4 regions of the Klebsiella sp. WOUb02 genome follow, and region 1 is predicted to be linked to each of the others. Evidence: predicted binding sites of a transcription regulator. Region 1 holds the regulator's gene; each other region holds the start of a gene.
What was found. Region 1 encodes PurR, which represses purine synthesis genes. Its sites were predicted from a motif close to CANGCAAACGTTTGCNTG; they were not measured.
Positions count from the first base shown of each region.

Region 2: a site for PurR is predicted at 1,908-1,925, ahead of pyrD (quinone-dependent dihydroorotate dehydrogenase). Genes of this name have one in related genera too.
Region 3: a site for PurR is predicted at 2,183-2,200, ahead of purT (formate-dependent phosphoribosylglycinamide formyltransferase). Genes of this name have one in related genera too.
Region 4: a site for PurR is predicted at 1,481-1,498, ahead of tusA (sulfurtransferase TusA). Genes of this name have one in related genera too.

Region 1 covers NZ_CP170110.1:856,223-860,235, reverse strand. The annotation lists gene sodB (superoxide dismutase [Fe]) at 1-170, shown strand, start outside; gene ABOC21_RS10930 (MFS transporter) at 210-1,376, opposite strand; gene ABOC21_RS10925 (YnhF family membrane protein) at 1,539-1,628, opposite strand; gene purR (HTH-type transcriptional repressor PurR) at 1,923-2,948, shown strand; gene punR (DNA-binding transcriptional activator PunR) at 2,966-3,877, opposite strand; gene punC (purine nucleoside transporter PunC) at 3,990-4,013, shown strand, end outside.
Region 2 covers NZ_CP170110.1:1,839,768-1,843,780, reverse strand. The annotation lists gene ssuD (FMNH2-dependent alkanesulfonate monooxygenase) at 1-1,111, opposite strand, end outside; gene ssuE (NADPH-dependent FMN reductase) at 1,193-1,768, opposite strand; gene pyrD (quinone-dependent dihydroorotate dehydrogenase) at 2,021-3,031, shown strand; gene zapC (cell division protein ZapC) at 3,199-3,741, shown strand; gene ABOC21_RS15785 (YcbX family protein) at 3,789-4,013, opposite strand, start outside.
Region 3 covers NZ_CP170110.1:538,271-542,283, reverse strand. The annotation lists partial or broken gene ABOC21_RS09270 (tellurite resistance TerB family protein) at 1-582, opposite strand, end outside; gene ABOC21_RS09265 (YebG family protein) at 677-1,054, opposite strand; gene ABOC21_RS09260 (IS1595 family transposase) at 1,087-2,043, opposite strand; gene purT (formate-dependent phosphoribosylglycinamide formyltransferase) at 2,240-3,418, shown strand; gene ABOC21_RS09250 (bifunctional 4-hydroxy-2-oxoglutarate aldolase/2-dehydro-3-deoxy-phosphogluconate aldolase) at 3,469-4,013, opposite strand, start outside.
Region 4 covers NZ_CP170110.1:4,093,721-4,097,733, forward strand. The annotation lists partial or broken gene ABOC21_RS26915 (MFS transporter) at 1-8, shown strand, start outside; gene ABOC21_RS26920 (DcrB family lipoprotein) at 27-584, opposite strand; gene ABOC21_RS26925 (7-cyano-7-deazaguanine/7-aminomethyl-7-deazaguanine transporter) at 658-1,323, opposite strand; gene tusA (sulfurtransferase TusA) at 1,557-1,802, shown strand; partial or broken gene zntA (Zn(II)/Cd(II)/Pb(II) translocating P-type ATPase ZntA) at 1,842-4,013, opposite strand, start outside.

The DNA.
Region 1 (4,013 bases):
CCACCAGCAACGCCGGTACGCCGCTCACCGGCAACGCCACGCCGCTGCTGACCGTGGATGTCTGGGAACATGCTTATTACATTGACTACCGTAACGCCCGTCCGAACTATCTGGAGCACTTCTGGGCGCTGGTAAACTGGAAGTTTGTCGCGGCTAATCTGGCGGCATAAAACGGTACCGCAGAAGGGTTTTCCCTTCTGCGGTGATAACTAGCTGCTGGCTAAGGCCTCTTCCGGCCGCGAACGACTGCTGAACAGCACCAGCATCAGCGCCACCCCGGCGATGATCGCCCCCATCACCGGAACAAATGCGTAGCCCAGCCCGCCGGAAATCACCGCCCCGCCGGCCGCCGCGCCCAGCGCATTCCCGAGGTTAAACGCCCCGATATTCACCGAAGAAGAGAGCCCCGGCGCTTCATGAGCCACGCGCATCACGCGCATCTGCAGCGGCGGCACCACGGCGAACGTCGCCGCGCCCCATACCACCATGCTGATGGCCGCGCCAGTCTGCGACTGCGCCAGCAGCGGGATCGCCAGCATGATAACCATCAGCAGCAGTAAAAATCCCTTCAGCGTGCCGGAAACCGAGCGGTCGGCAAATTTTCCGCCAAGGTAGTTGCCCAGAGAGAAACCGACGCCAATCAGCACCAGCATCGCGGTGACGAACAGCGGCGAAGCGTGAGTAATGGTATGCAGCACCGGCGAAATATAGGTATAGAGGGTGAACATCGCCCCGGCCCCGAGCACGGTGGTCAGCAGCGCGGAGAGCACCTGCGGCCGCATCAATACCGCCAGCTCCTCCTTCACGTTCGGCCGCTCCCCTGCGCTGCCTTTCGGCAGCGAGAACCACAGGCCGGCCATCGCCACCAGGCCGAGGCCCGCCGTGGCGAGGAAGGACATACGCCAGCCGATGGTTTCCCCCAGCCAGGTCGCCGCCGGGACGCCGCCAATATTGGCGATGGTCAGCCCCATAAACATGGTTGCCACCGCGCTGGCCTGCTTGTGCTTAGGAACCACGCTCGCGGCCACCACCGAGCCGAGGCCGAAGAAGGCGCCGTGGTTCAGGCTGGTGATAATGCGCGAGAGCAGCAGCGTGGTGTAATCCGGCGCCATTGAAGAGAGGACGTTGCCAAGGGTGAAAATAGCCATCAGGAAAATGAGCGCGCTGCGGCGCGCGCGATGCGACAGCAGCAGCGTCATCAGCGGCGCTCCGACCATCACGCCGATGGCATAGGCGCTAATCAGCATCCCCGCGGCGGGAATGGACACATCCACGCCTTTCGCGATCACCGGCAGTAATCCCATCGGGGAAAATTCGGTCGTACCGATACCAAACGCCCCAACGGCCAGCGCTAACAGGGGAAAGTTGATTTTCATGCAATGACTCCAGCAAACCGTCCTCAGCGACGGTATCTCATCAGAAGGCAAAAGCATGACATCAATCACAGAAAAACAAAAGTAAACGAAATGGCAAAAGATTTTTGCGAATTTGATAATAATACGCGGGAATGGGGGAAAGGAGCCTCTCCCCCGCAAGAATTAGTGCAGTACGGCGGTCAGCGCTGCGGCCACGATCAGCCCCAGAACAATAATCGTCGTGGTCAGCGAAAACTTTAAATCTGTATCCATCAATTTTCCCCCTGATTATCCCCACAAGAAAAGTGAGCCTGCTCATTTTTGCACAGTATTGCATAAAAATCTTCTGAGATTTAGGGCGATGCACGTTTTTACTCTTCCCCTTTGCCGCAAGATCGGACAAAATCCCACGCTAATTTGAAAGCGTATCGGCCATTGACCCCTTCCTGTCGTTCTGTGTCGTTTCCCGACGTGATGCAATGTTGAACATTGCGCTCAGGGTGTGTATAGGCAAACGTTTACGTATCGATAATCAGACGATCAGGTCAAGGTCTGGAGAGAGAAGTAATGGCAACAATTAAAGATGTAGCGAAGCGCGCAAACGTTTCCACTACAACCGTGTCACATGTAATTAACAAAACCCGTTTTGTGGCTGAAGAGACGCGCAACGCGGTATGGGCTGCCATCAAAGAGCTGCACTACTCTCCGAGTGCGGTGGCGCGCAGCCTGAAGGTTAATCACACCAAGTCGATCGGCCTGCTGGCCACCAGCAGCGAAGCGGCCTATTTTGCCGAGATTATCGAGTCCGTCGAGAAAAGCTGCTTCCAGAAGGGCTACACCTTGATTCTGGGCAACGCCTGGAACGATCCGGAAAAGCAGCAGGCCTACCTGTCAATGATGGCGCAAAAGCGCGTCGACGGTCTGCTGGTCATGTGCTCCGAGTATCCACAGTCGGTGCTCTCCATGCTCGAAGAGTACCGCAACATCCCGATGGTGGTGATGGACTGGGGCGAGTCCAAGGCCGACTTTACCGATTCGGTGATCGATAACGCCTTTGAAGGCGGTTACATGGCCGGCCGCTATCTTGTCGAACGCGGCCACCGTGAAATCGGCGTGATCCCGGGTCCGCTGGAGCGCAACACCGGCGCCGGTCGGCTGGCCGGTTTTATGAAAGCGATGGAAGAAGCGCAGATTCGCGTCCCGGAGAGCTGGGTGGTTCAGGGCGACTTCGAGCCGGAGTCCGGCTACCGCGCCATGCAGCAGATCATCAGCCAGCCGCACCGCCCGACCGCCATATTCTGCGGCGGCGATATCATGGCGATGGGGGCGATTTGCGCCGCGGACGAAATGGGCCTGCGCGTGCCGCAGGATATTTCGCTGATTGGCTATGACAACGTGCGCAACGCCCGCTACTTTAGCCCGGCGCTGACCACCATTCATCAGCCAAAGGACTCTCTCGGCGAAGCCGCATTCAATATGCTGATGGACCGCATCGTTAACAAGCGCGAAGAGTCGCAGTCTATCGAAGTTCACCCGCGCCTGGTCGAGCGCCGCTCGGTGATCGACGGCCCGTTCGTCGACTACCGCCGCTAATCCCGGCGGGGCGCCGCCTATTCCGGCGCCCGCAGCCACTCCCGATTTAACGTTTCGCTGTCGCCAAGATAGTCCAGCAGCCAGGAGAGTGCCGGCGAGATATCGCTCTGCTGCCAGGTCAGACAGCAGGCGGCGTCCGGGAACGGGTTTTCCAGCTCCAGCGCCGTCCATTCGCCGCTAGCGATCCGCGGGCGGGCGAAGTGCGACGGCACCATGCCGATGCACAGCCCGGCCGACAGGCAGGTTGTCGAGGCGTCCCAGTCCGGCACCACCACCCTCTTCTGATTATCCAGCAGCCACGTCGTGCGCTTCGGCAGCGAGCGGGAGGTATCCTCCCTGACCAGCGACGGCCAGTTGCGCAACGTATCATCGCTCAGCGGACCGCTCATTTTTGCCAGCGGATGGTGGCTGGCCACCACGCAGTGCCAGCTCAGCATGCCCATGTCGCGAAAGGCGTAGCGGCCGCCGACCGGAATCGAGCGGGTCGCGCCGATGGCCAGCTCCACGCGGCCGTCGGCCAGCGCGTCCCAGACGCCGTTAAACACCTCCTGAAAGACAATCAGCTCGACGTCCGGAAAGTGACGATAAAAATCGACAATCATCTGCCGCATACGCGCCGGCTTGACGATATCGTCTACCGCAATCGAGAGCTGCCCGCGCCAGCCGTTGGCGATCTGCTGGCACTGACGGCGGGTGATCTGCATTTTTTTGATAACAGAACGCCCTTCCTGTAAAAACCACACCCCGGCTGGGGTGAGTTCGACGTCCCGATGGCGACGCTCAAAGAGCGGAACGGCCAGCCACTCTTCGAGCTGACGCACGGTGTAGCTGACTGCCGAAGGTACACGATGTAGCTCCTGAGCCGCAGCGCTAAAGCTGCCGTTGCGCGCAACCGCATCAACCACTTCAAGGGAGTATTCGGACCACATATTCTGCCTGCAAAATTTTTGAACGCATGTAACAAATATTAGCGTTTCACAAGCCAGAATGCACTCCCTACACTCAGCGGCATCTTACCTGTATCAGAAGAAAGAGAACTTTATGCAACAACCCGGGAAAGGATTT
Region 2 (4,013 bases), 980 kb from region 1:
TCGCCACCGCTTCACCCTGTGGAAGCAGGCTCCGCGGCTGCGGGATTGACGGAATATTGACGTCCAGCAGCGGGAACAGCAGCTCGCCGACGCGCAGGGCTTCTTCGAGATGCGGATAGCCGGAAAGCACGAAGCTATCGATGCCGAGCGCGGCATATTCGTTGATGCGTTCGGCAACCGTGGCGGCATCGCCGACCAGCGCGGTTCCGGCGCCGCCGCGGGCCAGCCCGACGCCGGCCCACAGGTTAGGGCTGATTTCGAGCCTGTCGCGCTGGCCGTTGTGCAGCGCGGCCATGCGGTGCTGGCCGACGGAATCGGTTTGCGCAAAGGCGGCCTGCGCCCGGGCGATGGTGTCATCATCCAGATGGGAAATGAGGCTCTCCGCCGCCTGCCAGGCCTCTGCGTTAGTTTCACGCACAATCACATGCAGACGGATGCCGAAGCGAACCTTACGCCCGTGGCGGGCGGCCTTTTCGCGCACCTGAGCGATTTTTTCCGCCACCTGCGCCGGCGGCTCTCCCCAGGTCAGATACAGATCGACCTGCTCGGCGGCGAGATCCTGCGCCACTTCAGAGGATCCGCCGAAGTAGAGCGGGGGACGCGGCTGCTGCAGTGGCGGGAACATTAGCTTCGCGCCGCGCACGCGCTGGTGCTTGCCGTTGAAGGTGACGGTTTCGCCCTCCATCAGCCGCCGCCAGATATGGGTAAATTCCGCCGAGGCTTCGTAGCGCTCGGCGTGATCGAGGAACACGCCGTCGCCGGCGAGCTCCTGCGGGTCGCTGCCGGTCACCAGGTTAAACAGCGCCCGGCCGTTGGAGAGCCGATCCAGGGTCGCCGCCTGGCGCGCGGCGACCGTTGGCGAAACCACGCTCGGACGCAGGGCGACGAGAAACTTCAGGCGCTGAGTTACCGGGATCATCGAAGCGGCCACCAGCCAGGCGTCTTCACATGAGCGTCCGGTGGGGATCAGAACGCCGGTAAATCCGAGGCGATCGGCGGTTTGCGCAATCTGCTGCAGATAGCCGTAATCAAGCGGACGCGCGCCTTGATCGGTGCCAAGATAGCGGCCGTCACCGTGAGTGGGTAAAAACCAGAACATATTTAGACTCATGATTTCGCTCCTTGAAGGGCTGCGGGCTGCGCCGCGTGGCCCAGGGCGGAGAGCATCGGCAGTCCGCCGGGCGCCAGGAGTTTACGCATGTTCGACCCCACGGGTGGCTTTCAGGGCCGGCGCGCGGCTGGTTGGCCGATGCAGCGCCTGCCAGAAGGTCTCCAGCGCAAGGTCGAGGCGACTCTGAAGGTTGGGCGTAAACTGCGGCTTGTGCTGATAGTCAGTCACCTGGCTATCATCGGCAAACACGCCGTGGAGGATCTCCTGGGCCTTCAGCGCGTTGAGAACCGGTTTTAGGGCATAATCTACTGCCAGCATATGGGCGATAGTGCCGCCGGTCGCCAGGGGCAGAACGATTTTGCCTTCCAGCGCCCGTTCCGGCAGCAGGTCGAGCAGCGTCTTCAGCGCGCCGGAAAAAGAGGCCTTATAGATCGGCGTGGCGATAATCAGCCCGTCCGCGCCGGCCAGCTGTTCGTTGAGGGTATGCAGCGCCGGGTTATCAAAACGCGCATAAAGAAGGTCTTCCGGGGCAAAATTTTGCAGATGCCAGTGGCAGACTTCGACATCAGCGGCGGAGAGCGTCTCCCTCGCGTATTCCAGAAGGGCGCTGGAACGGGAAGGGTAGCGCGGGCTGCCCGCAAGTGTGATAACGCGCATGTTCTCTCTCTCCTTATAACCAAATGTTTGCATTTATCTAATATTGATAACATTTACCGACAGTGTGACAGAGGCGATTTATTTACCTAAATGATTTTTCCACCCTTGTTTTGTCAAAATTTGCATAAAGGAAGGTGGAAAAGTAAACGTTTGCGTTGGATGGACGATTTTTTGTCACAGGTCAATTCCCTTTCCGCTGAGGATCGAACATAATACGCCCCCGGTTTGCACACCGGGAATCCAGGAGAGTTCATGTACTACCCCTTCGTTCGTAAAGCTCTTTTTCAGCTCGATCCTGAGCGCGCTCATGAAGTAACCTTCCAACAATTACGCCGCGTATCGGGAACGCCGCTTGAAATGCTGATCCGCCAGAAGGTGCCGGCTAAACCGGTGACCTGCATGGGGCTTACGTTTAAAAATCCGCTGGGTCTTGCCGCCGGGCTGGATAAAAACGGCGAGTGCATCGATGCGCTCGGGGCAATGGGTTTTGGCGCCATCGAAATTGGTACCGTGACGCCGCGCGCGCAGCCGGGCAACGATAAGCCGAGGATCTTCCGTCTGGTAGCGGCAGAAGGGTTGATCAACCGCATGGGCTTTAATAATCTCGGCGTTGATAACCTCGTCGAGAACGTTAAAAAGGCGCATTTTGACGGTATTCTGGGGATTAATATTGGTAAAAATAAAGATACCCCGGTCGAGCAGGGCAAAGATGATTATCTGATTTGTATGGAAAAAGTCTATCCCTACGCCGGCTATATCGCCATTAATATCTCCTCGCCGAATACCCCGGGCCTGCGTACGTTACAATATGGCGACGCGCTCGATGATTTACTTTCCGGTATTAAAAATAAGCAGCTTGAGCTGCAGCAAAAGCATCAGAAATATGTTCCCGTGGCCGTGAAGATCGCCCCGGATCTTTCTCTTGAGGAATTGATCCAGGTAGCCGATAGCCTCGTGCGCCATAATATTGACGGCGTCATTGCCACCAATACCACCCTCGATCGATCGCTGGTGCAGGGCATGCAATATTGCGATGAAACCGGTGGCCTGAGCGGTCGTCCTCTGCAATTAAAAAGCACTGAGATTATCCGCATGCTGGCGACAGAATTAAACGGCCGCCTGCCAATTATCGGAGTCGGCGGGATTGACTCGCCGATTGCGGCTCGGGAAAAAATCGCTGCCGGCGCGACGCTGGTGCAGATTTATTCTGGCTTTATTTTTAAAGGCCCGCCGCTGATTAAAGAAATTGTTACCAATATCTAATCTTTTCCCCCTCTGAAACACCCCCAGGGCTTTATTTCCGGCCCTGGTTGTTTTATATTCCCTCATTGTTGCTTATTTAGACATTTTAGTCTTTTCTTAATTTTGGAAATAATTCTGTTGCCGTATGCCGTGCATTACAGATAGAAGTGAAAGAGGACGGGGGAAAAATGCGGATTAAACCTGACGATAACTGGCGTTGGTATTACGATGAAGAGCACGATCGCATGATGCTCGATTTGGCCAATGGTATGTTGTTCCGCTCGCGCTTTGCGCGCCGGATGCTGACGCCCGATGCATTCGCGCCATCCGGGTTCTGCGTTGACGACGCCGCGCTTTATTTTTCCTTTGAAGAAAAATGCCGGGATATAGAATTATCGAAAGAGCAGCGCGCGGAATTAGTGCTTAACGCGCTGGTCGCCATTCGTTTTCTGAAGCCTCAAATGCCGAAAAGCTGGCATTTCACCACCCATCAAGAGAGCTGGCAGCCCGGCGGCGGCGATGCCGCCAGCGCCTGGCTCAGCGATACCGGGCAGCAGGTTAATCTGCTGGTGGTGGAGCCTGGCGAAAATGCCGCGCTGTGCCTGCTGGCGCAGCCGGGGTTAACCCTGGCGGGACGGGTGATGCAGCTTGGCGACGTGATTAAAATTATGAACGACAGACTGCAGCCGGCCCCGCGTATCTCCAGCTACAGCCTCGGCGAGGCGGTTTAGGCCGGCGAACCTCTTTGGCTCCGCCGACCGGTGCACTCCCGAAGAGCTCAGGGCGCCAGGCGTAGGTCGGTTTTTGGTACGCAGCTGCAGCACAGAATAGTGCCATCCGCCGCAACGGCGTTGTGCTTCAGCGGGCTGACTTCCCCCTCCTCAAGCCGAATGCGGCAGCTGCCGCAGATGCCCGCCCGACAGGAGTAGGGCACGCGGATCCCCTGTTGCTCGAGCTGTTCCAGCAAAATCTGCTGGTTATTGCCGGTAAAACGCTGTCCCTG
Region 3 (4,013 bases), 320 kb from region 1:
GTTTCGCCCAGCGCGTTGAGGTAGCTGCGCTCCATAAAATGGTCAATATCAATCACCGCGCAGGCTCAGATAGTAGATTTCCAGCGCCTCCTGCTCGCTGCTGATGCCCTGCGCCAGGCGCTGCGGGTCGAGGGGCTGAGTTAACGCGCGATCGATAAGCACCCGCCCCTGCACGTCGATATTTGCCGCGCGCAGCTGCTCTTCGATGCTCGCGCGTTCGTTTTCATCAATATGCCCGTCGCTTTTGGCGGCAAAGACCAGCGCCTGAATCAGCCGCTCGCTGCGGGCATCTGATTCAGGCGATGACGGAACCTGCCCGGCCGGCGGCGAACCGGCGCGCATTTTCTGCTGATACTTGTTCCACAGCACGCTTCCGGCCACCGCGCCGCCGCCAACCAGCAGCGCGCTGGTGCCGTATTTCGCCAGCAGCTTACGCGACGATTTGCTGGCGACCAGCAGCCCTGCCAGGCCGCCCAGCGCGCCGGGCAGCAGCAGATTGTTACCGCCCGAGCGATCGTCAGATGAAGAAGATTGACTCTGCTGACCCAGCAGAGACTGCAGTTGATTAAGCCAGTTAGCCATGATTCCCTCGTTGCACAATAGGCGATGTCATCAGCCTAAACGACGCGATGTCAGGAAATGTTATCAGCGGCTAAAGATGCGCAAATTCCGCGGCTCAGGCCGCTTTCGCCCTGCGCGGTTTGGGCGCCGCTTTTTCCGCCGCGCCGTCGTCCGCGCTAGCGCTGATGGCGTCATCGCTGACGTCAGCGGACTCCTGCCCTTCGTTTTCTTGCTGTTCGACGGCGTTCTCTTCCGCCTCAGGAAGTTTTCCGGACTTCATAATGTGATGTAAGGCGTCTTTGCGCTCCGCCAGCCACATCGCCATCTCATCACGCTGGGCCTCATCAAGCGTCAGCGGGCAGTCTACCAGCCAGTCGTTAAGGACTTCGGCAAGATCGAGCATTTTGTCGTAAGCATCGGCCTCTTTTTTGCTGGTAAAAGACATCTTTTCCTCACCTTCGCGAATCACCACATATTTGATTGCAACCGCCATTGTGCAGCCTCTTTTATACTGTATTTATATGGCTATGTTTGCAAAGTATGTTGGTTATGCCGTAATGCAATTTGTAGCCAGACTTTCACATCAATTACGGTGGTCTCAAACAGCCGCCTCCAGGCCAGATAATTCGGCAGATATGCAGTCCCTACACCATGAAATCGCTTCATCCAGCCTTTTAAACGACTGATATAGCCATTCACATGCTGTATATGGAATACACTGTCGATAACACGCTGATTATCCAGTGCTATAAGACGGTAGTGGTTCATCCCGTGTTCACTGGCAAACGTCCTGTACCAGCTGGCACCGTCCGTACACAGAATTGAATCCTTGTCTGCTATCGGCTCAAGGAATCGATGAATATTTTCAGTATCAAATTCCGGGGGGATGCAGTCACTCACACGCCCCTGCCGGTCACAGGCTATGACGACTGGCACCTGTTCCTGTTTTTTTCGCTTATCCACCTCCCCGCCGCGTTTTCTGGCTTTTCGGTGAATGATGTTGCGTTTGCCTTTGCTGGATTCAGGGAAAAAAGTCTCATCGGCCTCAATGATCCCGGACAGGGGATTTATATTATTTGCTGCGGCTGAAGCCAGAAAGCGATGACGCCATCTGAATGCTGTTGTCAGATCAATCCCTGTACGCCTTGCGGACTCACGTAATGTCAGCCCCTCCTGCATACAGCGCAGATAATCGAACCATTTTTGATGGTAATGGAGCCGGGCCAGCGGGCTTCCGGTCAGGCTGTTAAAGGTTTTTCCGCAATCCTTGCAACGATATCGTTGTATGTCTGAATCGCGTCCCCAGCGGATTGCTTTTTCACTGTGGCAGTGAGGGCAACATAACTCAGGCGGGCTGGTGTCAATAACGGAAGCGGTATCCGTCTGAAGGTTGTCATTCAGCCAGGTAATGAGATGAAGTCGGGTATTAGCAGGCAGGGATGAAAGAAGACTTTTGATCTGTATAACGTCTTGCTTTTTCATGGGAACCTCCGAGAGGGGACGTCTTTATACAGTATTATGTACAGTATAGTGAAGTTTTCCAACGGAGACTGCAAACATAGCCATTTATATACAGCATAACAAATTTAGGGCCAGGACTCAACTCACGCGCATAAAGACAGACGCAAACGGTTTCGTTTATACTGCGACGCATGTTTTTTTACTGCGGAAGAGAGTCATGACTGTATTAGGCACAGCGCTGCGCCCTGCGGCGACGCGAGTTATGCTGTTAGGTTCCGGCGAACTGGGTAAGGAAGTCGCCATCGAGTGTCAACGTCTGGGCATCGAGACCATCGCCGTCGATCGCTACCCTGACGCGCCGGCGATGCAGGTGGCGCACCGTTCGCATGTTATTAACATGCTGCACGGCGACGCCCTGCGCGCCATCATTGAGCAAGAAAAACCCGACTTTATCGTGCCGGAAATTGAAGCCATCGCCACCGATACCCTGGTCGAACTGGAGCTGAGCGGACAAAAAGTGGTCCCCACCGCGCGCGCCGCAAAGCTGACGATGAACCGCGAAGGCATTCGCCGCCTGGCCGCTGAAGAGCTGCGGCTCCCAACCTCGGCCTATCGTTTTGCCGACAGCGAAGCCGCCTTTCGCGACGCGGTGAACGAAATTGGCCTGCCGTGTATCGTCAAGCCGGTGATGAGCTCTTCCGGTAAAGGGCAAAGCTTTATCCGCCGCAGCGAACAGCTGGCCGACGCGTGGCTGTACGCCCAGCAGGGCGGCCGCGCCGGCGCCGGTCGCGTAATCGTCGAGGGGGTGGTGAACTTCGATTTTGAAATCACCCTGCTCACCGTCAGCGCGGTCGACGGCGTGCACTTCTGCGCCCCGGTCGGCCACCGGCAGGAAGACGGCGACTATCGCGAATCCTGGCAACCTCAGCAGATGAGCGAGCTGGCGCTGGCCCGCGCGCAGGAAATTGCCCGCAACGTGGTGCTGGCGCTCGGCGGTTACGGCCTGTTCGGCGTCGAACTGTTCGTGTGCGGCGATGAGGTGATTTTTAGCGAGGTCTCGCCGCGTCCGCACGATACCGGAATGGTGACCCTCATTTCGCAGGATCTGTCGGAGTTCGCCCTGCACGTCCGCGCCTTCCTCGGCCTGCCGGTTGGCGGGATTCGCCAGTATGGCCCGGCGGCTTCGGCGGTGATTCTGCCGCAACTCACCAGCCGCGACGTCACCTTCGGCAACCTGCAGGCCGCCGTCGGCGCGGGCCTGCAGGTGCGTCTGTTCGCTAAGCCGGAAATTGACGGCTCCCGCCGTCTGGGCGTGACGTTGGCGGTAGCGGATAGCGTTGATGAGGCGGTGGCGCGCGCCAAAGCCGCGGCGTCAGCGGTGGTGGTTGAGGGATAAAAAAAACCCGGTAGCGTTGCCGCTTACCGGGTCAGAACTGAGGCGCGGAATTACTTCGCGCCTGCTACCGCTTCACGAGCCAGAGTGGTGATACGGTCGTAATCGCCCGCTTCCAGCGCATCCGCCGGTACCAGCCATGAACCGCCGATACACAGAACGCTGTTCAGCGCCAGGTAGTCGCGGTAGTTAGCCGGAGAGATCCCGCCGGTCGGGCAGAAACGAATGTGGGCGAACGGACCGCCAATTGCCTGCAGCGCCTTCACGCCACCGTTGGCTTCGGCCGGGAAGAATTTAAACTCTTTCAGACCGTACTGCATGCCCAGCATCAGCTCGGATACGGTGCTGATACCCGGGATCAGTGGAATCGTCCCCTCTTCCGTCGCCGCCTTGAGCAGAGAATCGGTCAGGCCCGGGCTGATCGCGAACTGCGCTCCCGCCTCGGTCACTTCTTTCAGCTGCGCCGCGTTAGTCACGGTGCCGGCGCCGACAATCGCCTCCGGGACTTCTTTGGCGATTACGCGGATGGCATCCAGCGCGCATTCGGTACGCAGGGTCACTTCCAGTACGCGTACGCCGCCTGCAACCAGCGCTTTGG
Region 4 (4,013 bases), 1.1 Mb from region 1:
CGGAGGCCATAACGTCTGACCGCGAATTACTGAATGGTCAGGGTATTGATGATGTTTTCCGCCGCAGTTTGCGCCTGCTGCTGGTTGTCTGCCGGCAGAGTGATCTGCAGGGTCAGCAATTTATCATCCACCTTGCCGAGAAGAACCGAAGACCAGGCGGTCTGTCCTTTGGCGGAGATGATGCTGTCCAGCTGCTGCAGGGGGTGGCCCTTGATCTCAATCGATTTATTGGTCACGACCTGCAGCTGCGGATCGCGGCTGCGCTGCTGCTCTTCCAGACGCTGAGCCAGTACGGCTAAATCTTCATTGGTGCTGTCGCCGACAATCACGATCACCGCTTTCTGACCCGTTACGTCAGAATAGACGTGCATGTTGTTGGCCTGAGTACCGAGCTTACCGCTCTGGTCGGTCATCCCCGCGGGCAGGGAGAAGCTCAGCTTGCCGTCCAGCAGGCTCACGGTTTGCCCGCTGGCGTTGCTTTCAGCCGCAGCCCCTTCGGTTGGCGCTTTTGAATCGCTGTTATCACAGGCCGCAAGACCCATAACCAGCAGGCCAATACCGACATATTTAACCAAATTGCGCATTGACATCTTCCTTTCGATAAACGGCCATTAACGGCTCATGCGCTTATCTTATCACATCAGTCTGCGAGTACTCTTAACCTGGCTGCATTGCGGACAAATCAGATTTATCTGCCATTTTTTTCAGCAGCATATTCAACAACATGCCGTACATTGGCAGGAAGAATACGATGCTAATCAGTACCTTGAAACAGTAGTCGACGGTGGCGATTTCTCCCCAGTGGGCCGCCATAAAGGGGTCCGGGCTGCGCCAGAAGGCGATAAAGAAAAAGGCCAGGGTGTCGCTGACGTTGCCAAACAGCGTGGAGGCGGTGGGCGCCAGCCACCAGCGGCGATTTTGCCGCAGGCGGTTAAAGACGTGGACGTCGAGGATCTGCCCCAGCGCATAGGCCATAAAGCTGGCGACCGCGATACGCGCTACGAACAGGTTGAAGTGCGTGAGCGCGGCAAAGCCCTGCCATTCGCCCATATAAAACAGGGCGGAGACGCCGTAGGAGATCAGCAGCGCCGGGACCATCACCGCGAGGATAATGCGTCGCGCCAGCGGCGCGCCAAAAATGCGTACCGTCAGATCGGTGGCGAGGAAAATAAACGGAAAGCTGAACGCCCCCCAGGTGGTATGGAAACCAAAAATGGAGATCGGTAGCTGCACCAGATAGTTGCTGGAGGTAATCACCAGTAAATGGAATAGCGATAGCCAGACCAGCGCTTTTTTACGCTGTACGGTAGTAAAGGGATTCATATTGTGACCTTTTTATGCCCGTTATCCTTCAGGCTGCAGAGGCGTCGCCGCTTGTCTACAACACGAATGAGTGAGGGACTGAAATTTGGGGTGAGGGAACCCAATTAAAAACGGCTGCATGATACTGCGTTGCGGACGTAATGCAACGGTTGTTTTTCGCGCAAACGTTAACCTGGCTTGCGTCGCGTGCGGGGGGCGGTAAACTAGGGCCGTTTTGTTGACGTGAGATGATAATGAGCGAACTTTTTTCCACTCCTGACCACACTTTGGATGCCCAGGGGCTACGCTGCCCGGAGCCGGTAATGATGGTGCGCAAGACCGTGCGCACGATGCCGGTTGGCGAGACGCTGCTGATTATCGCCGACGATCCGGCGACAACCCGCGATATTCCCGGCTTTTGCCGCTTTATGGAGCATGAGCTGGTTGCTCAGGAGATTAGCGCCCTGCCGTACCGCTATCTGATTCGTAAAAACCACTGAGCTCCCCGCCAAGCGCAGCGCCAGCGGGGAGTGCGCCAGCTACTTCTGGCGTAGCAGCCGCAGGGCGTTGGCGGTGACCAGCACCGTGGCGCCGGTATCCGCCAGCACCGCCAGCCACAGTCCGGTCAGGCCGAGCAGCGTGGTGACCAGGAAAATCCCCTTCAGACCCAGCGCTATGGCGATGTTCTGCCGGATGTTGGCATGGGTGGCGCGAGCCAGCGAAATCATCTGCGCGAGGCCGGTTAAGCGGTTATGGGTTAACGCCGCATCGGCGGTCTCCAGCGCCACGTCGGTGCCGCTGCCCATCGCAATGCCGATGGTGGCCGCCTTCATCGCCGGCGCGTCGTTGATGCCGTCGCCGACCATCGCCAGCGGCGCTTCGGCGTTGAGCGCCATCACCGCCGTGACCTTATCGGCAGGCAGCAGCCCGGCGCGGAACGTCAGCCCCAGCTCGCCGGCGATGGCCGCCGCCGCGCGCGGGTTATCGCCGGTGAGGATCACCCCCTGTACGCCGAGCTGATGCAGCGCGTCCACCGCCTGGCGGGCGTCGTCGCGTAGGGTATCGCGCAGCGCCAGAATACCGAGCAGGAGATCCTCACGCAGCACCAGCACCACCGTCTGGCCGGCGCTCTCCAGCTGCTGGATCTGCTCTTCGTACCCTGCAGCCGTACCTTTACCCGCCGCGCAAATCAGCACCCGACGGCCTGCGACTTCGGCTTCTATGCCGGAACCGGCCAGCGCTCGCTGGCCGCTGGCGGCCGGGACGCTTAGCCCCCGCTGCTCCGCTTCGCGGACGATGGCCTGGGCCAGCGGATGGCTGGAGCCCTGCTCCACCGCGGCGGCCAGCGCCAGCAGGCCGTTCTCATCGAGGTCGGCGGTGACAATCGCCGCGCTTACGCGCGGCTGGCCGACGGTCAGGGTGCCGGTTTTATCAAAGGCGACCTGGCGAACCTGCCCGAGCTGTTCAAGCGCGGCGCCGCCCTTAATCAGCGCGCCGCGACGGGCCGCGACCGCCAGCCCGGAGGTGATTGCCGCCGGGGTGGAAATCACCAGCGCGCACGGACAGCCGATCAGCAGCAGCGTCAGCCCTTTGTAGATCCACGGCAGCCAGGCGCCGGCAAAAAACAGCGGTGGTACGATGGCCACCAGCAGGGCGACGAGCATAATCGCCGGGGTATAAATACGGCTAAAGCGATCGATAAAGCGCTCAATGGGCGCCCGGCGCTCTTCGGCTTCCTCAATCAGCTTGAGGATACGATCGATCGCGCTGTCGCCGGGTTCGGAGATAACCGTCAGCTGCACCAGACGGTCGACGCTGGTGGCGCCTGCCGCCACCCGTTCGCCGGAGCTGCGTTCCACCGGGACCGATTCGCCGGTTAGCGCGCTCTCATCGAAGCTGGCAAACGGCGTCATCAGCCGGCCATCGGCGGGCAGGCGCCCGCCGGCGGCGACCTCAATCAGATCGCCGGGGCGCAGGTCGCGCTGGGCGACGGTTTCCCGTACGCCGTCGCGGACCCGCGTGGCGGTATCGGGTTTGAGGGCCATAAGCGCGCTGACGCCCTGGCGAGCGCGGCTGGCGGCCCAGCCTTCAAGGCGTTCGCCGATCAGGAACAGCAGCAGCACCATCGCGGCTTCGGCGGTGGCGCCGATAAACAGCGCCCCGATGGCGGCGACGCTCATCAGCGTTTCAATGGCGAACCAGCTGCCGCTTTTGATCAGCCGCAGCGCCTGGCGCGCGACCGGCCACAGGCCAACGAGGGTGGTGGCGACGAAGGCCAGCTCGCCGAAGGGGTGGTTAAACTGCTCCAGCCCCCCGCTCAGGACCATCATCAGCACCAGGGTTATCAGCGGCAGATTCTCCCGCAGCCTGGAGGTCTCCTGCTGCGGAGCATCTTCATCGCGCAGCGTATAGCCCGCCGCACGTACCGCGCTTTCCACCTGCGGGCGGATATCGCTCCCGGCGTTCACCAGCAGCTTTTCCGTGGCAAACAGCACCTGCACCTGGCTGACGCCCGGCACCTGGCGTACGGCATTCTCCACCTTGCGGGCGCAGGCGGCGCAGTCCATGCCGTCGACCAGCCAGCTGTAGCGCGCGGTTTCCAGGGGTTCCTCGCGGGTTTGCGCCGTGCAGGAAGAGTCCGTACAGCAGTCTGTCCGGCTGTGCGGCAGCGGGTTTTAATGTGAATGACGAGAACTGCGGGACCTTTTTAT